DNA from 3 places in the Streptomyces sp. NPDC060209 genome. Region 2 is predicted to be linked to each of the others. Evidence: riboswitches for the same ligand, from Rfam matches in the RefSeq annotation. Region 2 holds a riboswitch; each other region holds the start of a gene.
The links. A riboswitch is a leader RNA that binds a small molecule or an ion and turns the genes downstream of it on or off. The one in region 2 is predicted to bind cobalamin.
Positions count from the first base shown of each region.

Region 1: it holds a riboswitch for cobalamin, as region 2 does, so the genes downstream of both, ACFWFI_RS34535 (energy-coupling factor ABC transporter permease) here and ACFWFI_RS26555 (ABC transporter substrate-binding protein) in region 2, are expected to answer to the same signal.
Region 3: it holds a riboswitch for cobalamin, as region 2 does, so the genes downstream of both, ACFWFI_RS18070 (cobalamin biosynthesis protein) here and ACFWFI_RS26555 (ABC transporter substrate-binding protein) in region 2, are expected to answer to the same signal.

Region 1 covers NZ_JBHWZS010000280.1:759-10,366, forward strand. The annotation lists gene ACFWFI_RS34510 (PadR family transcriptional regulator) at 1-1, shown strand, start outside; gene ACFWFI_RS34515 (NADPH:quinone reductase) at 21-1,001, shown strand; gene ACFWFI_RS34520 (PP2C family protein-serine/threonine phosphatase) at 1,253-2,575, shown strand; gene ACFWFI_RS34525 (universal stress protein) at 2,881-3,810, shown strand; gene ACFWFI_RS34530 (universal stress protein) at 3,860-4,750, shown strand; cobalamin riboswitch at 4,858-5,041, shown strand; gene ACFWFI_RS34535 (energy-coupling factor ABC transporter permease) at 5,071-5,781, shown strand; gene ACFWFI_RS34540 (energy-coupling factor ABC transporter substrate-binding protein) at 5,778-6,140, shown strand; gene cbiQ (cobalt ECF transporter T component CbiQ) at 6,147-6,896, shown strand; gene ACFWFI_RS34550 (energy-coupling factor ABC transporter ATP-binding protein) at 6,893-7,759, shown strand; partial or broken gene ACFWFI_RS34555 (SulP family inorganic anion transporter) at 9,009-9,608, shown strand, end outside.
Region 2 covers NZ_JBHWZS010000161.1:5,690-15,297, forward strand. The annotation lists gene ACFWFI_RS26525 (GNAT family N-acetyltransferase) at 1-214, shown strand, start outside; gene ACFWFI_RS26530 (substrate-binding domain-containing protein) at 220-1,101, shown strand; gene ACFWFI_RS26535 (type B 50S ribosomal protein L31) at 1,209-1,472, shown strand; gene ACFWFI_RS26540 (carbohydrate kinase family protein) at 1,586-2,536, shown strand; gene ACFWFI_RS26545 (acyl-CoA dehydrogenase family protein) at 2,583-4,427, shown strand; gene ACFWFI_RS26550 (hypothetical protein) at 4,424-4,594, shown strand; cobalamin riboswitch at 4,678-4,865, shown strand; gene ACFWFI_RS26555 (ABC transporter substrate-binding protein) at 4,896-5,969, shown strand; gene ACFWFI_RS26560 (FecCD family ABC transporter permease) at 5,966-7,051, shown strand; gene ACFWFI_RS26565 (ABC transporter ATP-binding protein) at 7,048-7,893, shown strand; gene ACFWFI_RS26570 (PRC and DUF2382 domain-containing protein) at 7,952-8,941, opposite strand; gene ACFWFI_RS26575 (adenosylcobinamide amidohydrolase) at 9,281-9,608, shown strand, end outside.
Region 3 covers NZ_JBHWZS010000083.1:14,119-23,726, reverse strand. The annotation lists gene ACFWFI_RS18075 (cobyric acid synthase) at 1-1,281, opposite strand, end outside; gene ACFWFI_RS18070 (cobalamin biosynthesis protein) at 1,278-2,222, opposite strand; cobalamin riboswitch at 2,351-2,480, opposite strand; gene ACFWFI_RS18065 (hypothetical protein) at 2,631-2,852, opposite strand; gene ACFWFI_RS18060 (inorganic phosphate transporter) at 2,865-4,121, opposite strand; gene ACFWFI_RS18055 (class II aldolase/adducin family protein) at 4,369-5,028, shown strand; gene ACFWFI_RS18050 (alpha/beta hydrolase) at 5,096-6,235, shown strand; gene ACFWFI_RS18045 (hypothetical protein) at 6,421-7,719, shown strand; gene ACFWFI_RS18040 (VOC family protein) at 7,750-8,160, opposite strand; partial or broken gene ACFWFI_RS18035 (neutral zinc metallopeptidase) at 8,238-8,497, opposite strand; gene ACFWFI_RS18030 (ABC-F family ATP-binding cassette domain-containing protein) at 8,771-9,608, shown strand, end outside.

The sequences.
Region 1 (9,608 bases), on a different contig from region 2:
AAAGACACGGAGGTACGTCCATGCTCGCGTCCTGGTACGAACGGCAGGGTCCGGCCGCCGACACCCTGCACGTCGGGGAACTGCCGGACCCCGAGCCCGGCCCCGGCGAGGTCCGCGTGCGCGTGACCGTGTCCGGCGTCAATCCTGGCGACACCAAGAAGCGACGCGGCTGGCTCGGCTCGTCCATGCCGTATCCCCGGGTGATCCCGCACAGTGACGCCGCCGGAGTCATCGACGCCGTAGGAAGCGGTGTCGACGCACACCGGGTGGGCCGGCGGGTATGGGTGTACGGCGCCCAGTCCTACCGGCCCTTCGGTACCGCCGCCCGGCACACGGTCGTACCGGACCTGCAAGCCGTGCCACTTCCCGACCACCTCGGCGACGAACTCGGGGCGAGCCTCGGCATCCCCGGCATCACCGCCCACCGCGCCGTGTTCGCGGACGGCCCCGTCGACGGCCGGCTCGTCCTCGTACACGGTGTCCTCGGCGGCGTGGGCTCACTCGCCGCCCAACTCGCCGGCTGGGGCGGAGCCACCGTCATCGGCACCGTGCGCCGCGCCGGTGACCTGAACAGCGTCGACCCGGCCCTCGTCCCCCACGCCGTAGCTCTGGACACGGAGGACCCGGCGGCAGCGATCCGCGCGCACGCTCCGGACGGCGTGCACCGCGTCATCGAAGTGTCCCTGTCGGCCAACGCCGACCTCGACAACGCGGTCACCGCACCCGATGCCGTCATCGCCGCCTACGGAACCCACGACGACCGCACAGAACTCCCCTTCTGGCCAATGCTGTTCAACAACATCACCCTGCGCCTGCTCGGCAGCGACGACTTCCCGCCCGAGGCCAAGCGCCAGGCCGCCCGCGACCTCACCGCCGCAGCCGCCGTCGGCGCCCTCCGCGTCGACATCGCCGACCGCTACCCGCTCCAGGACATCGTCGAGGCCCATGACCGTGTCGATGCGGGCGTGCGTGGCCGGGTGCTGGTCTCCGTCCCTGACTGACGCCATCTGATCGTGCCGTCCGGTCGGTGTGATGCCGACATGGGGAGCGGCCCGGCTTCTCCGTCTACGCGGCGTCGACACGACACCATTGTGCGGGTGCTACTTCATCAGTAGTGCGACTCTGGAACAGGTGCCCGTTCGCGCTACTGCCGCGAACAATTCTGCGCGGTCACGACCGGCGGTAGCGCGGTTCTCTCGGCCGTCGAGAAAGGTGTTCGTCGATGAACAGCGCGGGAGCGGAACGGGCACGGGTGCTGGGAGAGCTGATCGCAGCGAGTCATCTGATGACTTTGGAGCAGTTGCCCGGCACGGTGGCGTCGCACGCTGCCCGGGCGGGCTGGCCCCGGGTGCTGATCTATCTGGCCGATCTGCAGCAGGAGCGGCTGCACCTGCTTGTCGGCAATCTTGACGTCGGCCGCCCCGGCGCCGACGTTCCGGTTGATCTGTCCGTCGAAGGGACCGTGGCCGGGCGGGCCTTCCAACTGGGACAGGTCTTTCCCACCTCGGCTTCCGCGAGGGGGCAATGGTGGGTCCCGCTGCTGGACGGCGCCGAGCGTCTGGGTGTGCTCCGGGTCGGCGTGCCGGGCGCACGGATCGAGGCGGACGAGGATCTGAACAGGCTCGCCGGACTGATCGCCCTCCTCCTGGAGAGCAAGCGTGGGACGAGCGACTCGTACTCCCGGTTGGTCCGCCGTCGGAAGATGAACGTAGCGGCCGAGATGGAATGGCAGCTGATGCCGCCGCGCACTTTCGCCACCGACCGAGTCCTGATCAGCGCGGTCATGGAACCGGCCTACCAAATCAGTGGCGATGCCTTCGACTATGCGCTGGCCGGGGAGACCGTGCATCTTTCCGTCTTCGACGCCATGGGCCACGACACCGCCGCCGGATTGACCGCCAACCTCGCGTTGGGCGCCGCCCGCAATCATCGCCGCCAAGGGGCTGACCTCCTTCAGACAGCCGAAGGCGTCGCGGACACCCTGACCGGGCAATTCGCGGGCAGCCGCTACGCCACAAGCATCCTGGCCGACCTTCATCTGGCCACCGGCGTGCTGACCTGGACGAACTACGGCCACCACCCCCCGGTTGTCATCCGCGGCAACCGTACCGTCGTGCACCTGTTCTGCCCGCCCGCGCCCCCCATGGGAACCGGGCTGGGCGTGCCAGGCACCGTACGCCACGACCAGCTGGAACCTGGGGACCGTTTGCTGCTCTACACCGACGGCATCACCGAAGCGCGCAACCGAGAAGGGCGGGAATTCGGTCTCACCGGCCTGACCGACTTCCTCATCCGCCACCACACAGACGGCCTTCCCGTACCGGAAACCCTCCGGCGGCTGATCGGGCACCACCTGGCCCACCACTACGACCGCCTGAACGACGACGCCACGGTGATGCTCCTGGAGTGGCACGGCCCGACCCCCTACCAACCCACCCAGTTGCAGGCGCTGACAGGTTTGCCCCCCACCTCCGACGCGGAGGCGATCGCCTCCGCATGGGCCCAGCAACCCGCTGACGCCGCCGGCACCGGTGGGGCCGGGAAGCTTCCCGTCAGTCCGCCGAACAGAACGTGACGAGTGAGTCGGCCGGCCGGCCCGGGCAGCCTCACCATGCCTCTGAACTGTGCACATACCCGAGCGTGAGACCTTGGGCTTGAACTGGAAGGCAGCATGCTGACCAGTCGTTCTTCCTGTATCGCCGCCTCGGGTACTCGCATCGGAGGCTTCCCCGGCCTCATCACGATGTTCCGGCGCGATGCCCAGGGGGCGGTGCATGGAAGAGCGGAAACGCCCTGGTGCGCCGTACCTGCGCTGGCCGCATCACGTCCAGCAGTGACAGCATTGGAGAGGCGGACAACCGAACAGCGTGAGGAGCAGCGATGCGTACTCGCCCGTCCGACGTCACGCAGGATCCGAGGACGGTCGTAGGTCTGGACGGCTCGGAGCATGCCTGGGCCGCCGCGCTCTGGGGTGCGGCCGAGGCGGCGCGGCTTCACCGAGGCCTGTCGCTCGTGCACGCCGCGGACCTGGACCGCCTGGACCGGTTCGCTTCGTTCGAGACGTCCGAGCACGTACGGGACACCGGCAACGCCTTGCTGACGAAGTCGGCGGAACAGATCCGGCAGCGATTCCCCGATCTCGACGTCACTGTCAAGTTGAGCCGCAGGAAGCCGGTTCCGGCCCTCCACGCTTCGGTCCGGCCTGGCGGCACGATCGTCGTCGGCAGCAGAGGGAGCGGTGGGTTCGGTCCCCTCCTGCTCGGATCGGTCGGTCTGGGGGTCGTCATCGGCAGTCCCGCGCCCGTCGTCGTCGTCCGTGGTGAGCTCGAACGCGAGGACGGCACGCCCGTCACGGCTGCCGTACGGGACGAGCACGACGCGCAATGGCTGGTCCGCGCCGGACGCGAAGCCGAGGCCCGCAACAGCCCTCTTCGGTTGGTGAGCGTCCGGAACCTGCTGGCCAGGTTCGGCGAGCGTCAGGCCCCGCGCGATGACGCCGAGCGACCTGGGGCTCCTGGCGAGCAGCTGCTGGTCGACCTGGCCTCCCGGGTCCGCGAAAGCAGCCCCGGCCTCACCGTGCAGACCGAGGTGGTCACGGCCCGGTCCACAGCGTCCGCCCTCGTCGAGGCGAGCCGGCACGCAGATCTCCTGGTGATGGGGAGCCATGAGCGGCGCAGTGCCTCCGTCCTGGGGCTGGGCCACGTCGTGCACACGCTGCTGCACCACTCCCACTGCCCGGTCCAGATCGTGCCCTACCGGCGTGAGGAGAGGGGAGTCGTCGAGGAAGGGCTCAGGGAGGACGAAGGCTGATATCGGCTCCGCGGGGCGAGCGCGCGCTCGCCCGGACCGAGGAGGGACCATGCAGAGCGATCCACGGATTCTGACTCTGGACGGACCCGTGGTCGTCGGAACCGACGGCACCAAGGACGCGGCCCGGGCTGTCCGCTGGGCGGCTTCCGAGGCGGATTCCAGGGGCCGGCCTTTGAGCATCGTCCATGCCACCAGGACCGAATCAGGGCATGCTCATCTGTCCGGCAGCGGGGTGCAGCGGGCGAAGGGCCTTGCCGCCGAGGTGCTGGCCGAGGCGGCGGAGATCGCGAGAGAGACCGCTCCCGGTCTCACGGTCTCAACCACGGCATGCCCGTACGAGACAGCGTCCTGCCTTCTCGGCGAGGCCGGCAAGGACGGCACGGTCGTCGTGGGGACCCGTGGGCACGGAGGGTTCCTGGCCCTGCTGGTGGGCTCCGACGCTCTGCGGACAGCTGCCCGGGCACATGTGCCGGTCGTCGTGGTGCCGCGGCAGGAGCACAGTCGGCCGACGGAGGTCGTCCTGGTCGCCGCACGGGACGAGCGGGACCGGGAAGCGGTACGCCTCGCCGCCGACCTGGCACTGCGTCGCGGTGCGGCGCTGCGCGTGTTCAGTGCCTGGATCTTCCTCGAGAACGTCGGCAGCATGGCGACGATGTTCGGCGATCCTGCCGATCTCGCGACGGCGGAGGCGGCGGAAACCACACGTGTCGTCGCCGAACTGCGGGCCGACCATCCCGGTCTTCCGGTGTCCCACGACATCGTTCGAGCGGCATCGGCCGCCGCCGTGCTGGTGGCGGCCACCTCCGACGCCGACGCGGTGGTCATCGGTTCGCGCAGGCGGTCCTCCCCCGTCGGCGCTCCTCTGGGACACGTGACGCACGCGGTCCTGCACCACTCGCACTGCCCGGTGCTCCTCGTCCCGCTCTCCCACCGGGGCTGACTCCCACCGTACCGGGCACACCTGCGTGACGGCCGGACGGGTCGTCGACGTGACACTCCACGGGTACGGGCGCGTGGGGCCTGCTTGTCAACGCCCCCCACCTGCCACTACTGTCGCCACGCCTTGGTGAACGGGAAATCGGTGTGATGCCGGTGCGGCCCTCGCCACTGTGATCGGGAAGTCCGGCTCCGGCCCTCACGGGCAGCCACTGGGTCCTTGTGACCCGGGAAGGCGGAGTTCGGGCGGTGGTACCCGTAAGCCAGGAGACCGGCCAAGGCACTTCAACCATCCACGAGGTGCTGGAGAGGGTCTGCTCAGTCATGCACATAGCCGAGGGTTTTCTGCCTCCGGCGCACGCGATCGCCTGGGGTGTCGCGTCCGCGCCGTTCGTCGTCCACGGAGTCCGGTCACTCACGCGTGAAGTCAGGGAGAACCCTGAGAGCACGCTGCTTCTGGGGGCTTCCGGGGCCTTCACGTTCGTTCTTTCCGCATTGAAGATCCCCTCCGTGACGGGAAGTTGCTCGCATCCCACGGGTACGGGTCTGGGCGCCATCCTGTTCCGCCCGCCGATCATGGCGGTGCTGGGCACCATCACCCTGCTGTTCCAGGCCCTGTTGCTCGCCCACGGCGGCCTGACCACGCTCGGCGCCAACGTCTTCTCGATGGCGATCGTCGGGCCCTGGGCGGGGTACGCGATCTACAGGCTGCTGCGCCGGTTCGACGTGCCGCTGATGGTGGCGGTGTTCTTCGGCGCGTTCGTCGCCGACCTGTCCACCTACTGCGTCACCAGCGTGCAGCTGGCACTCGCCTTCCCGGACCCGAGCAGCGGTTTCCTGGGCGCGCTCGGCAAGTTCGGCTCCATCTTCGCGGTCACCCAGATCCCGCTCGCGGTGAGCGAGGGGCTCCTGACCGTGCTGGTGATGCGACTCCTGGTGCAGTCCAGCAAGGGGGATCTGACCCGGCTCGGCGTGTTCCTCGCCGGCAAGCAGGCCCGGACCAGGACGGCCGAGACCGAGGCGGTGGCCCGATGAACAAGAACACGAAGATCAACGCCCTGCTCCTGCTCGTCGTGGCCGCGCTGGCCGTCCTGCCCCTGGCCCTCGGCCTCGGCGACGGCGAGAAGGAGCCGTTCACGGGTGCCGACGCCCAGGCCGAGACGGCGATCACCGAGATCGATCCCGATTACGAGCCCTGGTTCTCTCCGCTGTACGAACCGCCGTCCGGTGAGATCGAGTCGGCGCTGTTCGCCCTTCAGGCCGCGCTCGGCGCGGGTGTCCTCGCCTACTACTTCGGCCTGCGGCGCGGGCGTCGTCAGGGCGAGCTGCGCGCGACCGCGGGCGGCGGCGGGGCCGAAAGCGGCGCCGGTGAGACCACGGCCCGAAGGACCTGAGCGCACGTGCTGCCGATCGACGCGGCGGCGCACAGCAGTCGCTGGCGCCGCCGCCATCCCGTGGACAAAGCCGTGCTCGGCCTGGGACTCACGGTGCTGGCCATCTCCCTGCCCCCCTGGCCCGGCGCGGCCCTGATCCTCGTCGCCGCCCTGGCCGTACTGCTGGGGCCGGCGGGGGTTACCGCCCGCCATCTGTGGCGGGCGTACCGGGTGCCCCTGGGTTTCTGCGTCACCGGGGCCGCCACACTCCTCGTACAGGTCGGCGGGCCGGAAGGGCTCGTCACCCTGGCCGACGGGGGGCCGGTCCGCGCCGGTGAGCTGCTGCTGCGCACCTCGGCCGCGTCACTCGGGGTGCTGCTGTTCGCCTTCACCACCCCGATGTCCGACCTGTTGCCCCGTCTGGTCAAGGCGGGGGTGCCCGCGCCGGTCGTCGACGTGGCCCTGGTGACCTATCGCATGAGCTTCCTGCTCCTCGACTCGATGCGCCGGATCCGGGAGGCCCAGGCGGCCCGGCTCGGGCACACGACCCGGGCCGCCACCTGGCGGTCCCTGGCGGGCCTCGGGGCCACCGCGTTCATCAGAGCCTTCGACCGCGCGGCACGGCTCCAGGCGGGACTGGCCGGGCGCGGGTACGACGGAACCCTGCGCGTCCTGGTACCCGAGGCTCGTGTCTCCGTCCGGTTCGTGGCCGTGAGCGTCGCGCTGCTCGCGGCCCTCACCGCCCTGACCTTCGTCCTGGAAAGGCCGCTGTCATGAGCGAATCCGTGCTGCTCGCCCTGCGGGGCGCGTCCTTCGCGTACGAGGAAGGCCCTGCAGTGCTCAGTGGCCTCGACTTCGAGGCTCACGAAGGGCGTGCGCTCGCCCTCCTCGGCCGGAACGGCAGTGGGAAAACCACGCTGATGCGGCTCCTCAGCGGCGGACTGCGCCCACGGGACGGCCAGTTGACGGTCGAGGGCCGTCCCGTCACGTACGACCGAAAGGGGCTCACCAGGCTGCGTACCAGCGTCCAACTGGTGGTGCAGGACCCGGACGACCAGCTGTTCGCCGCGTCCGTCTCCCAGGACGTGTCGTTCGGACCACTGAATCTCGGCCTGCCCGACGCCGAGGTACGCGCCCGGGTGGACGAGGCGCTCACCGCCCTCGACATCACCGCGCTGGCGGACCGGCCCACCCATCTCCTCTCCTACGGACAGCGCAAACGGACCGCCATCGCGGGCGCGGTCGCGATGCGGCCCCGTGTGCTGATCCTCGACGAGCCGACCGCCGGGCTCGATCCGGACGGCCAGGAACGACTGCTGGACACACTCGGCGTTCTCCGGGACGGCGGCACCACCGTCATGATGGCGACCCACGACGTCGATCTCGCCCTGCGCTGGGCCGACGACGCCGCACTCCTCACCCCGGCCGGTGTCCGCGCCGGGCCCGCGCCCGCGATGCTGGCCCGTACCGATCTCCTGCGGGAGGCGGGGCTTCGGCTGCCGTGGGGCATCGCGACCACTCAGCTGTTGCGCACACATGGCCTGTTGGGCGAAGCGGAACCCGGCCCGCGTACCCCCGAGCAGCTCGCGGCGGGCTTCGCCCCGCAGGCGTGCGCCGGACGGGCATCGACCGACGGCTGACGCCCCTGAGGCCGGGGCCGGCCGGCCCCGGCCTCGCCGGGGTGCCCGGAGCGCGATCGACGGCATCCCGGCCCCGGGGCCGAGCGGGCGAGGGTGCCGGCGGGGCGATTCCGAGGGTCCGGGTGACGGACGGATATATGAGGACGAGCGACTCCGTACGCCGGCGGGGCCGCTGCGGACGGGGGCCGTCCGTACGACTCCGCGAAAGTCGCCGTGTCCACCTCAGGCGACAAAGTCCGCGCGTGAGCACGGCGCCGAGCTCACGAAGCGTGTACTGATCCGACGACCTATCAACTAAACGTCAGCCGTCTTTCCCGCGGGTTAACACACACGCACAGGCGAACCACTGTGCGAATATGACGCGCGACTCCCGAACGGCATATGCATGAGCCACGCAGTCGCGGATGATCTCAAATAGTGAGAACCGAACGTGAGGCACATCCCCAGGCCACAGAGGTTCGGCGAATGATTCAGCTCGTTGGGCATCGACTTTCGGACTCTTCACAAAGGGTTAACTCCATAATCCCTCCGGCCTGTTAGCGTCCCTAAGGAAGAGTGAAGTCCATGAGGAGGTGAAGCGTGCGCGTGGCGGCAGTCCGGTTCGTGCTCGCGTTCCTGATGGGCTTCCTATTGGCCCCGCACTCCGGCACGCCGTCGACGGATGCACACGCGTCCGCCCCGGGAATTCGGGCGGACAGCCTTCCGAATGCGACCGCCGGAGAGGCGCACGTCGCCTACGGCACGTGCGGCACACCCGATCGCGGGGGTGACCCGAACGGCCTTCTTCGCCATCGCGACCGGCATCGCTCCGCGACCGTTCCCGCTCCTGAGGCACCGCCACGTTCCGCGGTGACGAGCGACGTCGGCGGCATGCTCGGCCCCGCGGCCGTCGCTGCGATGGGCAACGCGCACCACACCTCCAGATCCTCGACCGCACACTCCTCCCCCGTGCTCCAGGTGTTCCGCTGCTGAGCTGACCCGAGGCATTGGGCGTGCTGCCCCCCTGCCCGCACTCCTGCGGGACTCATCGACGGGGGGTCATGCCGACCTGCCCTCCAAGCCCCAGTTCTCGTACGCATACCGACGCGCCGCACTCGGGCGCGCCAGGAGGAACCACTGGCATGCAATCCCACGTCGATCACCACGCGGACCACGCGGTAGAAGCACCGCACATCAGCGACAGCGCCGTCTGGGCACCCCCGCCCGGCGACGTGCGCTCGGCCCCCTTCCGCACGGGATGAGGGCCGCCATGGACCGCGTCACCAAGTTCCCTCACCTGCGGCAGGACTTCGCCGCGTCACTCGTCGTCTTCCTCGTCGCTCTGCCCCTGTGCGTGGGCGTCGCCGTCGCCTCGGGGGTCCCTGCCGAGCTGGGTCTGATCACCGGCATCGTGGGCGGCCTCGTCACCGGCTTCATGCGCGGCAGCAGTCTCCAGGTGTCGGGGCCGGCCGCCGGTCTCACCGTGCTCGTCTTCGAGGCCGTCCAGTCCTTCGGACTGCCCGCGCTCGGCGTGATCGTGCTGACGGCGGGGCTGCTTCAACTGGCCATGGGCGCACTGCGGCTGGGCCGCTGGTTCCGGGCCATCTCCGTCTCGGTCGTCGAGGGAATGCTCGCGGGCATCGGCCTCGTCCTCATCGCGGGGCAGCTCTACGCGGCCGCCGGCGTCGAGGCACCGCTCTCCGGTACGGGCAAGATGGCCGGCATCCCGGGGCTGGTGGCCGACGCCGTGTCCAGTACGGCCGCTCTCGCCTCGCTCGCGCTCGGCGCCGGAACCATCGCTCTGGTGGTGGGGTGGAGCAGGATGCCGAAGCGGGTACGGGCCGTCCCGGGCGCACTGGCCGCGGTCGTG
Region 2 (9,608 bases):
GAAGGGGGTCCGGGCCGCCCATCTGTCCATGCTGACGGCGAACACCCCGGCCAGGGCCTTCTACGACCGGCTCGCATTCCAGGTGATCGACGTCCCCGACCCCGGGCCGCTCACCTATCTGGGGCGCTCCACGGAGGATGTGGAGCCGGTGGGCTGGGCAGGTAGTGGGAGGCGAGCCCGGGAGAGCGCCCAGGCCGCCGGTTCGGAGGGGTGAGGGGCATGACCGAGCAGAGCGCGTGGAGTTTCGCGGACGACCGGGGCCAGCTGGCGGTGGCGGACCGCCGGCCGTCCCGGGTGCTCGCGTACGTCCAGGCGGGAGCGACACTGTGGGACTACGGGATACGCCCGGAGGGGATCTTCGGCTCCGGACACGACGGGCCGGAGCCCGACCACGCGAAGACGGGCACGCTCCCGCTGGACGCCGTGGACTACCGGGGCGCGGGCGACGACCTGGACGTGGACACGCTGTTACGCGGCAGGCCCGACCTGGTCGTCGCCGTCAGCTACGGCCACGGCCAGCTCTACGGACTGGACCCGGACACCGCCAAGCACCTGGAGGAGCGCGTCCCGGTCGTGGTGATCGACGTGGGCCAGGCGCGCACCCTCGACCGGGTCGCCGAGCGGTTCGCCGAGCTCGCGCGCTCGCTCGGCGGCGCCCCGGTCCCGGATGCCGCCGACGACCTGCGCGCCGCCCGTGAGCGGCTCCGCGAGGCCGCCCGCGCCACTCCCGGCGGCGCCAGGGTGGTGGCACTCTCCCCCGCGAGCCAGGAGCAGGCGTATGCCGCCCGCCCCCAGATGTGGCCCGAACTGCGGGTCCTGGCCGAGCTGGGGGTCGGCCTCGTGTCCCCGCCCGACGGCGCCGGCGTCAACTGGGCCACCGTCGACTGGGCGGCCGCGGCGGCCCTGGAGCCCGGCATCGTCCTGACGGACATCCGGTCCAACGCGATCCCGCTCGACGAGGTCGCCGCCCCTGCCTGGGAGCCCGCCGGGCGACGCGCGCGGACCGTGCCGTGGAATCCGGAACCCCTGTGCAGTCCGCAGGCCCACGCGCGCTTCCTCGCCCTCGTGGCGGACGCGTTGGAGGGGGCGGCGGGCGACTGAGCACCCTCTCTGCTCCGTACGGACGCCCCCGGATCGCGCGGGGCCCCGCCCTTGGCGAGGCTGGCCCGAAGCCGGGACGCGAGATCCCCGTACCTCCAGGAGCAGAGATGCAACAGGACAAGCACCCGTCGTACCGTCCCGTGGTCTTCCGCGACCGCTCCGCCGGATACGCCTTCCTGACGCGGTCCACCGCGTCCAGCGAGCAGACGATCGACTGGGACGACGGCAACAGCTACCCGGTCATCGATGTGGAGATCTCCGCCGAGAGCCACCCGTTCTTCACCGGCAAGGCGAGGGTGGTCGACACCGAGGGCCAGGTCGCCAAGTTCGAGCGGCGGTACGGGGACGAAGGGGGCAAGGACGCCCCCTGAGCCCCGGGTCTCCGCGGCTCCCCGCACACGGGGCAGAATCGTCGGCAGTGTGTCCCGTGACAGCCGTGCTGCACACGGGCACTGCCGCCCGATTCCTCCAGGAGAGCCGCCCCATGCCCGACAGCCCAGCCCTCCTGGTCATCGGTGAATGCGTCGCAGACATCGTCCGGCTGCCGGGCGCGCCGGACCGGATCCATCCCGGCGGCAGCCCCGCGAACGTCGCGTACGGGCTGGCGAGACTGGGCCGGAGCACCACCTTGCTCACCCAGCTGGGCCGGGACTCCAACGGGCGGCTGATCGAGGACCACCTGGCTTCGGCCGGCGTGCGGGTCCTGACGGACGGGAGCGGTGACCCCACCCCGGCCGCCACGGTCGACCTCGACGACGCGGGCCGGGCCACGTACGGCTTCGAGATCACCTGGACGCTGGGCCCGGTGGAGGAGCCCGTCGAGCCGCCCCGGCACGTCCACACCGGGTCCATCGCCACCGCCCTGGAGCCCGGCGCCGGCACCGTCCTGGACCTCGTCCGCTCACACCGGGCCGCGGCGACCGTCAGCTACGACCCCAACGTGCGGCCCGAGCTGATGGGGGACCGCGCCCGTGCCGTGCTGCGGGCGGAGCGCTTCGTCGGGCTGAGCGACGTCGTCAAGGCCAGCGACGAGGACCTGCGATGGCTCTACCCGGACGAGACCCCTGAGGAGGCCGCCGGGCGGTGGCTGCGCTCCGGGCCGGCGGTCGTTCTGGTCACCCGGGGCGCCGGAGGGGCAACGGCGTTCCTGCCGGGCTCGGCGGTGAGCATCGGCGCGCCGCCCGTCCAGGTCGCGGACACGGTGGGGGCGGGCGACGCCTTCATGTCCGGCACCCTGCACGCCCTGGCCTCGTACGGACTGCTCGGAGCGCAGGGCCGCGCACGGCTGCGCTCCCTGGACACCGCCGTCCTGGGCGACGTGCTGCGCCACGCCGTGGCATCTGCCGCCGTGACAGTCGCGCGGGCCGGGGCCCTGCCTCCCGACGAGGGGGAGCTGGAGGCTGCCCTGGCCGCTCTGCCCGTCCCGGAGCGGTAGGGGCGCCCAGGGTGTCCTCGTCCGTACCCCGGTCGTTGATTTCGTTATGACCGTGACCCTTACCGACACCGTCCCACCGTCCACGACCGAACTGCTGACCGGCGTCCTCCTCGGTCCGGAATTCCGCCGCGAACACGGCTTCTGGCAGCGGCTGATCAGTACAGAACCGTTCCGCCGCCCCGCTGGTGGAACGCCCGACGAGCGACTGGAGCTCGCTTACGACCGGTTGCGGATCCTCAACCGAGCGCTCGACAGCGGAGCCCGACTCGCCGCCGACCCACGAGCGCTGGCCGCCCTGCACGCCTGGCTCGGGCCGGTGGACCCCGCACTGACCACCGTGGCGGGCATCCACTACAACCTCTTCCTCGGCAGCCTCCTCGACCACGACTGCGTGGGCCGCCGCGACCTGTCGGACTATCTGACGATGCGGCGCATCGGCACCTTCCTCTGCACGGAGGTGGCGCACGGCAACAACGCGGCGGCCATGGAGACCACCGCGACGTACGACCGTGAACGCGACGGCTTCGTCCTGGACACCCCGAACGCCGGCGCGCAGAAGTTCATGCCCAACACGAGTCCGGCGGGCGGAGCGAAGTCCGGACTGGTCGCGGCGCGTCTGGTGGCCGAAGGGTCGGACCACGGCGTACGCCTCTTCCTGGTGCCGCTCACCGACGAGGTGCAGGCGCTGCCAGGCATCCGGGTGCGGCGGCTTCCCGCACGGATGGGCAGTCCGGTGGACCACTGCCTGACCTCGTTCGACCGGCTCTTCGTCCCGAGGGACGCTCTGCTGGGATCCGGTGAGGAGGGCGACGCCCCGGAGGAGTTCAGAACCGGACCGGGCGACAGGCGGCGGCGCTTCCTGACCTCCATCGGGCGGGTCATGCCCGGCCGGATCTCCATGAGCGCCTGCGCGGCCGGCTCGGCCCGCGCGACCCTGGCGGTCGCCGTGCGCTACGGCGGCCACCGCATGATCTCCGGGACCCGGGGCACGCCGCCGGTGCCCGTCAACGCCCACCGGACCCACCACGGGCCGCTCGCCTCGGCCATGGCCACCGTCTTCGCCATGAGCCTGCTGTACCGCAGGGCACAGGATCGGTGGGAGGCCTGTACGGACGAGGAGGGCCGGACGGACGCGGGGACGCTCGTCGATGTCGCCAAGGCATGGATCACCTGGCGGGCCCGTGACGTCATCGTCGAGAGCCGTGAACGCTGTGGCGCGCAGGCACTGCTGGAGAACAACGGCATGACCGAACTCGTCACGGGCGTGGAGGGAGCCATCACGGCGGAGGGCGACAACATCGCCCTGTACGCCAAGGCGGCTGCCGACATGCTCTTCGCCGCCGAGCCCGGCCGTGAGGACGTCCGGGCCCCGTGCGCCGGCGACCTGGCCGACCCGGACTTCCTCGGCGCACTCCTCGCCTCGCTCCAGGACATCTGGTTCGCCCGGGCCAGGGAGCGCGCGCTGCGCGAGCCCGACGCCGACAACCTCGGACGATGGAACGCGGCCTCGGGTCCCGCCCTGCGCGGGGTCGAGGCCTATGCGTACAGGCAGGCCGCCGAGGCCTACGCCGAGGCCCGCGCGGCGCTGCCCGAAGGGGCCGCCAGGGACCGGCTGGGAGAGCTTGAGCGGCTGTTCGCCGTCGAGTGGCTGGCCCGCAACAGCGGTGATCTGCTGGCCGCCGGTCTCCTGAGCGGTGATCAGGTCGAGGCCCTGGCGCAGACCACCGAGGAGCTGATCGCGGCCGTCGCCGGGCACGCCCCGGAACTGGCCGACTCCTTCGCCCTGCCCGAGGCGCTGCTCGCCGACTGGCCGATCGCCGGCCCCGGTTACGCGGACGCGTACGACGATCCCGAGGCCCCCTGGAACACCGTCCCGGCAGACGCCCGATGAGCGCCGCACGCAGGGAGCGGGCGGTGTGCGAGCGGCTGGGCGAGCGCCTGGAGATCCTGGGTCTGCGCGCCGTCCTGCTGGCCTACTGGGGCACGACGTCCGTGCTCGCCCGCAGGGCCGGGAAGCCGCGGACGGACCGCGGCGAATCGGTTCACCCCAAGCGCTGACCCGCCCGACAGCCGGCCGGTACGGGGGGAAGACGCCCGCCCGCCGTACCGGCGACGGCCCCCGAGGCCGCCGACACGCCGCGTGATAACTTGCAGACGCCAGTCACACTCCACGTGGAGTCAGGGAATCCGGTGCGAATCCGGAGCTGACGCGCAGCGGTGAGGGGGACGGGCGGGGCCACGGCCACTGGGACACCCTCGGGTGCACCGGGAAGGCGCTCCGTCCGGACGAATCCGAGTCCGAAGACCTGCTGGCACCCGCTTCCGCACCGGGGGCGGAACACCGTACCGGGCTTCGCGCATGAGCCCAGAGACGCCGAGGGACTCCGTGCCGCCCATAGCCAGCACCGTACGCCGAACCGCCCTGCTCATCGCGGGACTTGTCCTCCTGACCGCCTGCGGCGGAGGGGATGATACGTCCGACGGCGCCGCACCGGACGGCGCGGCCGACGGCTTCCCCGTGACCCTGAAGAACTGCGGCCGCACGGTGACCGTCGACGCGGCACCGCGTCACGCCGTCTCCCTCAACCAGGGATCGACGGAGATCCTGCTCTCCCTGGGCCTCGCCGACCGGCTCGCCGGCACCGCGACCTGGACGGACCCGGTGATGAAGGGCCTGGAGAAGGACGAAGCCAGGGTGCCCCGCATCGCCGAGAACCAGCCCTCATCCGAGAAGGTCCTCGCCGAGGAACCGGACTTCGTCAGTGCCTCGTTCGAATCCACCCTCGGCAAGGGCGGTGTGGCGTCCCGCGACCAGTTCGAGGAGCTGGGCGTACCGACGTACCTCTCACCCACCGACTGCGCGGGCAAGGACAACACCGGCAGCAGTGACGGCTCCCGCACCGAGCCCCTGACCATGGACGGCGTCTACGGCGAAGTGCGCGACCTCGCCAAGGTGTTCGGCGTCCCGGAGCGGGGCGAGGAACTGGTCACGAGTCTCCAGGGCCGCATCGACAAGGCGACCGCGGACATCGACGCGTCCGACGCCACCCTGCTCTACTGGTTCGCCAATGCCGAGGCCCCCTATCTGGCGGGCTGCTGCGGCGCCCCCGGCATCATCACCGAGGAGCTCGGCGCGAAGAACGTCTTCGACGACACGCACGAGGAATGGCCCCAGATCAACTGGGAGACCGTCGCCGACCGCAACCCCGACGTGCTGGTCGTCGGCGACCTGACGCGCAAGTCGCAGACGGCCGAGAGCGCCGAGAAGAAGATCGCGTTCCTGGAGTCCAACCCCGCCACGAAGAACATGGACGCCGTCCGGCACAAGCGGTACGTCCTGCTCAGCGGCCAGGCCATGAATCCGACCATCCGGACCGTGGAGGGCGTGGAGCGCGTCGCGGCGGGGCTGCGTTCGTTCGGACTCGCGGGGTGACGAGGACCGAACACGCTCCGGACGTACGCGCGGAGCCGCCGCCCCCCGCCCGGACTGCCGCCGGAGCCCGGATCCTGCGCGACGGCCTCCTGTGGAGCGCCGGGGTCGCCCTGCTGCTCCTGTCCGTCGCGGTCGCCGTCACGATCGGACCCGCCCGGATCTCCGTCCCGGACGTCTGGTCCGCCGTGGCCTCGCACCTCGGCCTCGGCGACGGGCGGCTGACCCCGATCCGGGACGGCATCATCTGGAATCTGCGCATGCCCCGCACCCTGCTCGCCGCGGTGTGCGGGGCCGGGCTCGCGGTGTGCGGCACCGTGATGCAGTCGCTGCTGCGCAACCCGCTCGCCGACCCCTTCGTCCTCGGAGTGTCCTCGGGGGCGTCCACCGGGGCGGTCGTGGTCGTCGTCCTGGGCGTCGGCGGGGGAGCGGTGCCGGTCTCGGGCGGTGCCTTCGTCGGGGCCCTGTGCTCGTTCGTACTCGTCCTGCTGCTCAGCCACACACTCGGCGGATCCACCGACCGGGTCGTGCTCTCCGGGGTCGCGGCCATGCAGCTCTTCTCCGCGCTCACCTCCTTCGTCGTGATGACCGCCGCCGACGCCGAGCAGACCCGGGGCGTGCTCTTCTGGCTGCTCGGCTCGCTGAGCGGGGTCGGCTGGACCGATGTGTGGATGTGCTCCGCCGTGCTGGCCGTGACCCTGCTGATCTGCCTCGGCCATGCCCGTACCCTCGATGCCTTCGCCTTCGGCCAGGACGCCGCCGCCGCCCTCGGGGTGCACGTGGCACGCACCCGGATCGTGCTGCTCTGCACGACCGCACTGCTGACCGCGGCCCTCGTCAGCTCGGCGGGCGCCATCGGGTTCGTCGGCCTCGTCCTGCCGCACGCCGCCCGGGCGCTGACCGGGTCGGGGCACCGGAGGCTGCTGCCGGTGACCGCGCTCGCCGGAGCCGTGTTCCTGGTCTGGGTCGACACCCTGGCCAGGACCGTCCTCGATCCGCAGGAGGTCCCGGTCGGGGTGGTCACCTCCCTCATCGGGGTGCCCGCGTTCGTCCTGGTCCTCTACCGCACCCGGAGGAGCGCATGACCCGGGAGCAGCAGGGGACAGGCACACCCGGCGACGGCCTGCGGGCGGCGCGGGTCAGCAGGGAGGCAGGCGGGAGAGTGGTCCTGGACGGGGTGAGCATCGCGCCGCCGCCCGGCGCCACGGTCGGCCTCCTGGGACCGAACGGCTCCGGCAAGACCACGCTGCTGCGGGTGATGGCCGGTGTGCTCGCCCCCGGAGCGGGCGTCGTGACCCTCGACGGCCGCACGCTCGCCGAAACCGGCCGGCGAGGAGTGGCCCGTCGCGTGGCCGTCGTCGACCAGCACGCGGTCACCCAGGTCGACCTGAGCGTCCTGGACGTCGTACGGCTCGGCCGCATCCCGCACCGGCGCGCCTGGTCCGCGCCCGGCCCCGGGGACGAGGACGCCGTGCGCGAGGCTCTGGCGCGCACCGGTCTCGCCGACCGCGCCGCCCAGTCCTGGCACACCCTGTCCGGTGGTGAACGCCAGCGGGTCCAGATAGCCCGCGCCCTCGCCCAGGAGCCGCGTGAGCTCCTGCTGGACGAACCCACCAACCACCTGGACATCCAGCACCAGCTGGAGCTGCTGTCCCTGGTCGCCGCGCTGCCCGTGACCGCGGTTGTCGCGCTGCACGACCTCAATCTGGCCGCGATGTTCTGCGACCGGGTGACGGTCATGAAGGAAGGCCGGGTAGTGGCCGGCGGAACGCCCTCGGAGGTGATCACCGAGGAACTCATCGCGGATGTCTACCGTGTACGCGCGGTGGTGACGCCGGAAGGGCCGGACGGGCGCCCCTCGGTGCGCTTCCTGCCGGGAGAAGCCGTCCGCCTACGGCGGAAGTGCGACGAGAGGGCGGGCCCGTGAACCGCCCGGGTCCGCCCCTCGCTACTGTCGCGCGGCCTTTCGCCGCTGTGTGAGGGGGTCAGCGACGCCGTCCCTGGCCGTACTCGCCGCCCATGTCCTTGTCGCTGCCCGTGTCCTTGCCGTCCGCGTAGTCGATCTTCTCCTTGCGGAGCTCGGCGGAGACTTCCTTCTGTTCGGTGACCTTGCTGGTTTCGAGGTGGACCCGCTCCACCGGGACCGCCTCCTTGCGGACGGTGGCGCGTTCGGCGTGCAGGGTGACTTCGACGTCCTGTTCGCCGAGGTCGTTCATGCCCTTCGCGCCTGTCGCCTTCTCGCCCGGCTGCAGAGGCTCGCGCACCACGCGTACCTCCTCGTGGGACACCGGCACCGTCCGTGTGACGTTCTCCGTCACGACGTACTTGTGCAGGCGCGCCTTCCCGCTCTCGTACTCCTCCGTTCCGACCTGGAGCTGCTCCTCGGACCGGACCATCTCCTCCCGGCCGCCGGCACCCGCGGCGGCCCGCTCGGCTCCGGCTCCCGCCATCGGGCGGGACGTGGAGGAAGCCTCCGTGTCGCGATGCCTGCCCATGCCGGCACCGGTGGTGCCCATGCCGGCCGGGGTGCCGGTGGTCTTGGCCTTGCCGGCCGCACCGGCTGCTCCGGCCGCACCCGCGGCACCCATGGCAGCCGTTCCGGTCCCGGACGTCGTGCGCGCGTCGCCGCCCGCTCCGGCGTGACCGGTGCCCTTCCTGGTCAGCCCGTAGTGCCGGTAGAGCTCCTCCTCCTCCGATACGGAGAGATGCGCGTCCGCGTCCACCCTGGGGGCGTCCTTGACGCGGTCCTTCGGATGCGAGATGTGCAGGTCGGAACTCACACGGCGGGCTCCGGCAAGCGGTACGAAGCTCTCCTTCATGCCGAACATGCCGGTCTTGACCGTGATCCAGTCGGGCTTGCCGGTGTCGTCGTCGACGTACACCCGCCCCACTGTGCCGACCTTCTCGCCGTCGCTGTCGTAGACGGTCAGACCGTCGAGTTCTCCGGAATCCGTGAAACCGTCAGCGGCTCCCATGGCCGATTCCTCCTCGCCCGGGCGCGTCCTGCGGTTGGGTCCAGCAGGGAAGGCGCGTCCGGATTCCATCGCGCCTCACCCGGTTGGACGCTGCAACTTCCCGGCCTGGGCGGCGAGCGGCGCAGGACACCGGGGAGGGGCGGTGGCGCCGTTTCACGCGTGTCTCGGTCCGCCACACGCGTTACGCCATTCGAGTGAGCACTCTCCCGGGTGCGCCGGAGATGCGGCCCTGGCACGACCGTATGATCGACGCGCCGCCGCCGATCGTCGGCAGGCCTGACAGGGGGGTGCGCCATCGGATCCGTAGGCATCAGCGTGCCCCGGCAGGGCGGCGAGCTGCTGGCCCGGCAGGAGGACGGCCTCGGACTGCACCATCTGGTCTGGCGGCTGGGACCCGGCTGGCGGGTGTGCAGCAGCGCCGTGCTCGGCGGCGGGATCGGTCCGCGCGCCTGGATCCTGAACGCCCAGGTGCCCGGCGGCTATCCCCGGCTCGACCCCGACCGGCACCTGGCGGAGATCGCGGCGGCCGAGGCGCTCGACGGCCCGGGCGCCGGGCTGATGACCGCCGCGGATGTCACCGCGTACACCGTCGCCGAGGACGGCGGCGTGACCGCGACCGTCACCGGTGGCCTCGGTGTGCGGGGATGGGCCGCCGCCCCGGCCGAAG
Region 3 (9,608 bases), on a different contig from region 2:
CGAGCCGTGCCAGTGCGTCCCCCAGACCGAGCCCACCCGGCACCCGTCCAGGAACGGTTCGCCCCCGCTCACCTCGGCGACCCCGTGGTGGATCTCGTACCCCTCCACCGGCTCCCCGAGCGCCGCCCCGGCGGGCCGGCCCAGGACCTTCTCCCGGCCGAAGCGGACCCGCACCGGCAGCAGTCCGAGCCCCTCGACCAGGCCGGCCCGCGACTCCACGTCGTCCTCGATGCGCTCACCGAGCACCTGGAACCCGCCGCAGATCCCCAGCACCGGCCGCCCCTCGGCGGCCCGCCGCAGCAGAGCGTCGGCCAGCCCCCGCTCGCGCAGCCAGGCCAGGGCCTTCACGGTGCCACGCGTCCCCGGCACGATCACCAGATCCGCGTCGGCGAGCTCCTCCGCCCGGTCCACGAACCGCACCACGACACCCGGCTCGGCCGCCAGAGCGTCCACATCGGTGAAGTTCGACATCAGCGGTACGGCGCACACCGCGACCCGCAGCACGTCCTCGCCGTGCGGCGGCGCCACGACCGACTCCCGTACGGTGCCGCGCATCGAGACCCGCAGCCCGTCCTCCTCGTCGATGCCCAGCCCATGGGCGTACGGCAGCACCCCGTACGTCCGCCGCCCAGTGAGCCCGAGCAGCATGTCGAGACCGGGCTCCAGCAGCGACACGTCACCACGGAACTTGTTCACGAGGTATCCGGCGATCAGCGACTGGTCCTCGGGGCTCAGCAGCGCCGTCGTGCCGAAGAACGAGGCGAACACGCCGCCCCGGTCGATGTCGCCGACCACCAGCACGGGAAAGCGCGCGGCCCGCGCGATGCCCATGTTCACGATGTCCGTGCGCCGCAGATTGATCTCGGCCGGGCTGCCCGCCCCCTCGCAGATCACTGCGTCATAGGTGCCCCGCAACTGCTCCAGACAGTCCACGACCGTCCCCAGCAGCGCCTCCTGCCGCCCCCCGTGGTAGCCGCGCGCACTCATCTCGCCGACCGGCTTCCCCATCAGGACGACCTGGCTGGAGCGGTCGCCGCCGGGCTTGAGCAGCACCGGGTTCATCAGCGCCGACGGCTCCACCCGGGCGGCCTGCGCCTGCATCGCCTGGGCCCGGCCGATCTCCGCGCCCTCCCGGGTGACGAACGAGTTCAGCGACATGTTCTGCGCCTTGAACGGAGCGACCTTCACCCCCCGGCGCACCAGCCACCGGCAGATCCCGGCCGTGACGACGCTCTTGCCCGCGTCCGAAGTGGTTCCAGCGACCAGCAGTCCGCCGCTCATGTGGCTCTCCGTCCCATGGCCAGCCGCCCCGCCGCACACACGGCGAGGGCCAGCACACTCACCCGGCGCGACAGCCGCACCGCGCGTTCGATGTCCGTGACCCGCACGTCCCGGCCGGCCCCGCCGTTGAGCACCGGCCGGTGCTCGACCCGCCCGCCGTACGCGAGGGTGCCGCCGAGCCGCACGCCGAGCGCTCCCGCGAACGAGGCCTCCACCGGGCCCGCGTTGGGGCTGGGATGCCGCCCGGCGTCGGCCCGCCAGGCCCGGACGGCCGCGCGTGGGCGTCCCCCGGCCGCGACGGCGAGCACAGCGGTGAGCCGTGCCCCGGGCCAGCCGGCGACGTCGTCGAGCCGGGCCGACGCCCAGCCGTAGCGCCGGTGGCGGGGCGACTTGTGCCCGACCATGGCGTCGAGCGTGTTGACGGCCCGGAAGCCGATCAGCCCGGGCACTCCGCCGAGCGCGCCCCACACCAGGGCCCCCACGACGGCGTCGGAGGTGTTCTCGGCGACGGACTCCACCACCGCGCGGGCGATCCCGGGCGCGTCCAGGGCCTGTGGGTCGCGGCCGCACAGATGTGGCAGCCGCTCCCGGGCCAGCTCGATGTCCCCCGCGGCCAGGGCCCCGCCGATGGCGCGGGCCTCACGGCCCAGCGACGTGCCCCCGACGACGGACCAGGTGGCGGCGGCGGTCAGTGCCACGGCCGCGGCGGGACGGTTCCGTACGGCACGGGCGGCCAGTGCGGCGGCGCCCGTGGCACCCCCGGCGCAGACGAGCGTGTGCAGGGCGCCCCAGCCGCGGTGATCACGCCACAGCCGGCTCTCGGCGCCCGCCGCGGCGCGCCCGAAGACGGCGACGGGGTGACCCCGCCGGGGATCACCGAGCAGCAGGTCGCCGATCAGACCGGCGGCGGCGCCGTACGCGAAGATGCGGTCCGCTCGCACCGCTCAGCCGGCCGTCGCGCCTCGAAGGACCTTGTCGACAGGTGGTGCAGCGACCGACGCAGGGCAGCCAGACATGGCGTATGTCCTCACTCAGGGTCCGCGCCCTGGTTCGACGTGACCGGCGACGAGAGTCTCCTGGCTTCCGGATCCGCAGTTCCTCCGGCCTTCCAGTCCGCGGTGGCGGACCGTGACTTCCGTGTGGAGGCTGCTCCCCGGTGACAGTGGCGGGACCGCGCCGGATTCGCACCGGCTTCCTCTCCTGTCGCCGTAAATGGCTCCGGCAGTCCACCACGCCCCGTGAAGGCCCGTCAACCTGCCGTTGACCTGCGAGGCTTCAGTGTGCTGAGACGCACATCGGGCCGGACACACACGCGGTGTGTCCGGCCCGATGCGTGTCCGCCCGGCGGGTCAGGCGACGATCAGATAGATCCCGTACGCGACCGCCGCCGCGCACAGCGCGAAGCAGGCGTACGCGCCGGTGCGCGCCAGGGCACCGGCACCGCCGCCCTGCGCCGTCGATGTCTGCTTGGCGAGGCCGGTGATGCCGAGGGTGAAGAGGCCGACCAGTGCGACGGTGATCACGAGGCTGACGCCGAAGACGGAAGCGAGAGCTGCCCAGTCGATGTTCATGCGGATCTGTCCTTACACCGTGGCCGGTCGGTCGGCCGGGGTCTCGGCCGTCGTGGCCGGGGCGTGGATGGTGGTCTTGAGGTCCGGCACACTCATGCCCGCGGGCGGCGGGCTGACGGCCGCGATGGCGGTCGTGACGACGCCCGCGGGCTCGTCCGCGGTCGCGTTGACATTCGTGTGGTCGACAGGCTTGCGGCGCGACAGCAGCCAGATGGCGCCGGAGCCCGCGACGAGGAGTACTGCGACCACCGCGACGCCCCAGGGGCCCTGCTTGGTCAGGAACTCGGCGCCTGCGCCCATCAGACCGGCGGCGGGCAGCGTCAGACCCCAGGCGACGAACATCCGGGTGGCGGTGGACCAGCGGACCACGCCCCCCTTGCGTCCGAGGCCCGCGCCCATCACGGCACCGGAGCAGGACTGGGTGGTCGAGAGGGAGAAGCCGAGGTGCGAGGAGGCCAGGATGACCGTGGCCGCGCTCGTCTGGGCCGCGAAGCCCTGCGGCGGACGCAGATCGGTGAGGCCGCTGCCCATGGTGCGGATGATGCGCCAGCCGCCGAGGTAGGTGCCCATCGCGATGGCGATACCGGCGGAGGCGATGACCCAGACCGGCGGGTTGGAGCCGGGGGAGAGGACGCCGCCGGTGACCAGGGCCAGGGTGATGATGCCCATGGTCTTCTGCGCGTCGTTGGTGCCGTGGGCGAGCGAGACGAGACCGGCCGAGGCGATCTGGCCGGCGCGGTAGCCCTTGGCGGTCGACTTGAGCTGGGCCTCGTCGGTGATCTTCCGGTTGAGGCGGTACGTCAGCTTCGTGGCCAGCAGCGCGGCGATACCGGCCACCACGGGCGCGGCGATCGCGGGCAGCAGGACCTTCGTGACCACGGTGCCGCCGTTTATCGAGGACCAGCCGGCCGACATCACCGCGGCGCCGATGAGGCCGCCGAAGAGTGCGTGGGAGGAACTGGAGGGCAGGCCGACCAGCCAGGTCAGCAGATTCCACAGGATGGCGCCGACGAGCGCGGCGAAAATGACCTCGGTTCTGAGGCCGTTCTCATTGATGATCCCGCCGGAGATCGTCTTGGCGACCTCCACCGACAGGAACGCGCCGACGAGGTTGAGAACGGCGGACATGGCCACCGCTGTCTTGGGCTTGAGAGCGCCGGTCGAGATGGTGGTTGCCATCGCGTTGGCGGTGTCGTGGAAACCGTTCGTGAAATCGAACACGAGAGCTGTCACGATCACGATCGCGAGCAGCAGCGTGATGTGTTCCATTTACCCAGGCAATCGTTCGACGTCATTGGCACGTGGAACGTAAGCAACCAGGGTGAACGGAAGATGAACTGGGCAGGGCGGCATGGTGACCCCAATCGCGTACGCGGGTTCCGCTTGTGTGCGCGAGGAGTGGGGCGGACCGCCGCCGCCGGTGCGGCGCCCGGCCGCCGCCCCGCGCGGGTGGTCCCGGTCACGACCGATATGCCCCGTTGGGGAGACATCGGTCACGTGACTCTAGGATCCCCGCATGAGTGACATGGACAAGGACGCGATCCGACAGGCGTGGGACGGCGTCGTCGCGACGGCACGGCGGACGGCGGCGGACGGGCTGGTCGTCGGCACCTCGGGCAATGTGTCGGCCCGGGTCGGCGGAGTCGTCCTGGTCACCCCCAGCGGGGTGCCCTACGACCGGCTCGGGCCAAGGGACGCGGTCGGCGTCGACCTCGAAGGGCGACAGGTCCTGGGCGACCTGGTCCCGACCAGCGAGCTCCCGCTCCACCTGGCCGTCTACCGCGGCACCGACGCCGCGGCCGTCGTCCACACCCACGCCGTGCACGCGACGGCCGTCTCCACCCTCGTCGCCGAGGTGCCCCTCGTCCACTACGCCGCCGCCGTGCTCGGCGGCCCCGTCCGCACCGCCGCCTACGCGCGCTACGGGACCCAGGAGCTCGCCGACAACATGCTGGCCGCCCTGCGCGACCGCACCGGCTGCCTGCTGCAGAACCACGGCACCGTCACCTACGGGAACTCCCTCGACCAGGCCTACGACCGCACCGCCCAGCTCGAATGGATGTGCAGGCTCTGGCTCACCGCGAGCTCCGTGCCCGGCCACCGGCCGACCCTCCTCACCCCGGCCCAGCTGCGCGACGTGCAGGACGCCCTGGAGGGGTACGGCCAGCCCGGCTGAGCCCGGCGCCGCACCGTACGGCCGACGCCCACTGGCAGTCGGCGCCCTGGCCCAGGACACTGGAGCCGTGCGCCCGGCAACAGCGGCAGCAGTGGCCGCCACCTCGATCCTCGGCGCCGGCGCGGCAGCGGTCGCCGCCGGACGCTACGCCAGCGACGCCGCCCTCGGGGCGCCCTCGCCACGTCCCTTCCCGGCCGACCGGCGTCTCACCGTGCACGCCACCGCGGCAGGGCAGATCACCCTGACCCGCTCGTTCTCCGCGCTGCGCCCCGGTACGTACGGACTGGCCGGCCGCGGCGTCCACGCGGTGGCCGGCCCGGTGATCGAACAGCTGCCCGGTAACGCCGCGGCCTCCGCCGACACCGTCGTACGCCGGCTGGAACGCGTGACCCTCGGCAGCCTGAAACCGGGTGCCAGGGTGCGCCTCACCCCGGAGCTCCACCGCGGCGACCCGCTCGCCGCCCTCGGACTCGCGTACAAGGAGGTGGAGGTCCCCGGAGAACTCGGTGCCCTGCCCGCCTGGTTCGTGCCCGGAGCACGCGACACCTGGGTGATCACCGTGCACGGTCTCGGCACCACCAGGGATCACCCCATGAACGTGATGGGGTTCCTCCACGACCAGCAGCTTCCCGTGCTCGACCTGGCCTACCGCGGCGACCCGGGCGCCCCGCGCTCCCCGGACGGGCTCGCCCACCTCGGCGAGTCCGAGTGGCGCGACCTCGACGCGGCCATCCGCTACGCCGTGCGCTACGGGGCCGAGAACGTCATCCTCCACGGCTGGTCGTCCGGGGCCTCGATGGCCCTGCACGCGGCCGTCAACTCCGCCCTCCGCGATCGCATCCGCGGCCTCGTCCTCGACTCCCCGGTCCTGGACTGGAAGGCGACCCTGCGTGCTCTCGCCTCGGCCCGGGGCGTCCCCTCCGCGCTGCTGCCCCTCGCCGTCCGGGCCGCCCAGGGCCAGACCGGACTGCACGGAGCCCGGCTCCTGGACACCTCGGTGCCGACGGCCCTGCACGTCCCCGCGCTCGTCTTCCACGGCCCCGACGACACCCTGGCCTCCTGGCAGCAGTCCCGGGAACTCGTCGCCCGCCGACCTGACCTGGTGACCCTGCACTCCGTACCGCAGGCTCCGCATGCGGCGATGTGGAATGCCGACCCGGCGGGATACGAGGAGGCGCTCCGCCGCTTCCTCACGCCCCTGATGTGAGCTGATGGGCCGGAAGCGCCCGGTTGGTGCCCCGCTCCGGCAGCCCTCCGAACCCCGGTGACACGGCTTCCGTTTGGGCTTTCGGCCCGTCAGAGGCAAGACTGCTCCTCGTGACGTCCCGTACCCCGCGCGACTCCAGGCTGCGACTTGTCCGCCCGCGACCCCAGGCGACCGCCCGTAAGGCCGTGACGACCCGGCGCACCAGGCCGGCCCCCCGCCCACCCGAGGGCACACCGCCCCCGGCCGAACTGGCACGCCAGGCCAGGGCCGTACTGGCCGACGCCGTACGGATCGCCCACTGGGCCGCGGACGGGACGAGCACGGGCACCGCCCCGCTCGCCGCCCAGGCCCTGGAGCGGGCCGCCGCCGCGCTCGAACTGTCCCCGGCCCAGGTCAGGGCCGGCTGGGACCGGGCCAGGCTGGCCGGACTCATCGAGCTGCACGGCGACACCGCCCGCCCCGGCTGGCGGCTGCGCGCCTGGGACCGCGACGAGTCCGCCGTGCTCCGCGGCTGGGTGGCGCTCTTCGACGCCTGGTCGCTCGTCCACGCCTCACCCGACGGCATCGAGGCCACCGCGGTGGCGGAGGCCATCGAGGCCGTACCCCAGGTGCTGTCCCTCCTCCAGCTCTCGGCGGGCCCCGTCACCGTGCCCGCACTCCTCGACCTGCTCGGACAGCGCGTCGCGGAACTCCACGAGGAGCGGTGCGAGGTGCCGTACGGGCCGCAGGAGCAGCCCGCCCCCGCCGGCGGGCGGCCCGCCGACCTGAACGCGCTGCTGCTCGACTGGGCCCTCGAGGGCCTCGCCTCCGTCGGTGCCCTCACGCTCGGTACCGGCCACGCCACCCTCACTCCGCTGGGCAACTGGGCGGTCTGGGTCAAGCTGGAGCAGATCTGCGTCGCCGCCCAGAGCCCCGCCGGCAACATCGAGCAGTCCGCCGCCGACATGCTGCTCGGCTGCGCACGGCTCACTCCCGGCCCGGCCCGCGCCGAATACCGGGCCTGGCTCGCCGCGCGGCCCGTCGGCAGCGCCGTGGCCGAACTGCTGGCCGTCGCCCGCGGTGAGGACGCCCTGCTGCGCGGCCTCGCCTTCGAGGCCCTGCGCGTCGTCGGCGCCCCCGCCGAGCCCGTCGTCCGCTCCGTCGTCACCGAAGCGCCGCTGCGTCCGTACGCGCTGCTGTGGCTCGCCGAGTACGAGGGCACCGACCCGGACGACGCCCAGGACGTCCTCAGCCGTGAGGAAGCCACCTGGCTCTGGGTCGACACCGCCGCGGCCGTGGCCGACCACGGCGAGACCGGGCTGCTGGTCCGCCATCTCGACTCCGCCGTCCAGGGCACGGTCCCGGCGCTCCTGGACGAGGTGCGGGCCGTCGGACACCCGCGGACCGTCCAGGTGCTGGTCGCCCTGGCCGCAGCCCACCCGGACCCGGCCCTCGCCAAAGCCGTACGCCGCGCAGCCTTCCAGGTGCACACCGGCGGGGTGTGACCGCGAGAGTTCTCGCAGCCCCGGGGGCGGTCAGCCCGAGGACCCCGGGGCGTACGTCCCGAAGCTCCAGACGTTGCCCTCGGCGTCCCGCGCCATGTAGTCGCGCGAACCGTAGTCCTGATCGGTGGGCGGCATCAGGATCTCCACGCCGTGCTCCACCGCCCGCGCGTGGTGGGCGTCCACCTCGTCCACCACCACGTACACCCCGGCGGGCCCGGCGCCGGCCATCGCCTTGGCGAAGACACCCTCGCCCCCCTTGGAACCGAGCATCACCCTGCCGTTGCCGCAGGACAGCTCGGCGTGGAGCACACTGCCGTTCTCTCCCTCGTACACCGCTTCCTCGGTGAACCCCAGGGCCTGGGTCAGCACCCTGATCGCCGCCTTCGCGTCGTCGTACAGAATCGTCGGAAAGATCGTGGGTACGCCGTCCGTGCCTGCCATCACGCTCACCCTCTCCTGCTCACACGCACCGTTCCGGTGTGATCTCTGTCTCAGTCTTCCACCGGCCGCCGACAACGTCAGCCGAAGGTGTCGCACCTGCTCGGGTCCCCGGTGCGGAAGCCCGTGGTGAACCACCGCCCGCGCTGTGCGGACGAGCCGTGCGTCCAGGACTCGGGATTCACGCGCCCCCGGAACTTCTCCTGGATCCGGTCGTCGCCGACGGTCGACGCCGTGTCGGGACCGTCCTGGATGTCCGCCTCGGCCAGCTCCGTGACCAGGGGCCGCGCCCCGACTCGGCCGCCGTGGTCGCCGCATGGTTCGCCCGGACCCCGGAGAAGCGGCGTCGTCGTCGAACCGCACGCGCCACCACTCTCTGCTCCGGCCGCCCCACGGTGCGTGTGCCGCCCTGCGCCGACGGTCGGCCGGTTCACTGCGGTATGCCCGATCATGTGAGGTACCGGGTGACGCGGTGGCGGTCCGGGAGCATGCGGAAAAGCAGGTGGACACCGCCAGTAGACTGAGTCCCATGGCAATTCTCCTTGTGCATTAGACGGCGTCGAGTCGTGAGTCCGCTGTCCCTCCGCCGTCCATACCGCCCTGGAGTATTTCCGTGATCACCGCTACCGGCATCGAGCTGCGCGCCGGCGCCCGCATCCTCATCGAGTCCGCCTCCTTCCGCATCGCCAAGGGCGACCGCATCGGCCTGGTCGGGCGCAACGGCGCGGGCAAGACCACCCTCACCAAGTGCCTGGCGGGTGAGGGGACGCCGGCCGGTGGGACCATCACCAACAGCGGTGAGGTCGGCTACCTCCCGCAGGACCCGCGCACCGGCGACCTCGACGTGCTGGCCCGCGACCGCATCCTCTCGGCCCGCGGGCTCGACGAGATCCTGCGCAAGATGCGGGAGAACGAGGAGCGGATGGCGAACGGCAAGGGCGCCACCCGCGAGAAGGCGATGAAGCGGTACGAGCGCCTGGAGACGGAGTTCCTCACCAAGGGCGGATACGCAGCCGAGGCTGAGGCCGCCACCATCGCCGCCGCGCTCAGCCTGCCCGACCGGGTGCTCGGCCAGCCCCTGCACACCCTCTCCGGTGGTCAGCGCCGCCGTGTCGAGCTCGCCCGCATCCTGTTCTCGGACGCCGACACCCTGCTCCTCGACGAGCCCACCAACCACCTCGACGCGGACTCGATCGTCTGGCTGCGCGACTACCTCAAGACCTACCGCGGCGGCTTCATCGTGATCTCCCACGATGTCGAGCTCGTCGAGACGGTGGTCAACAAGGTGTTCTACCTCGACGCCAACCGCGCGCAGATCGACATCTACAACATGGGCTGGAAGCTCTACCAGCAGCAGCGCGAGGCCGACGAGAAGCGCCGCAAGCGCGAGCGCCAGAACGCCGAGAAGAAGGCCGCGTCCCTGAACTCCCAGGCCGACAAGATGCGCGCCA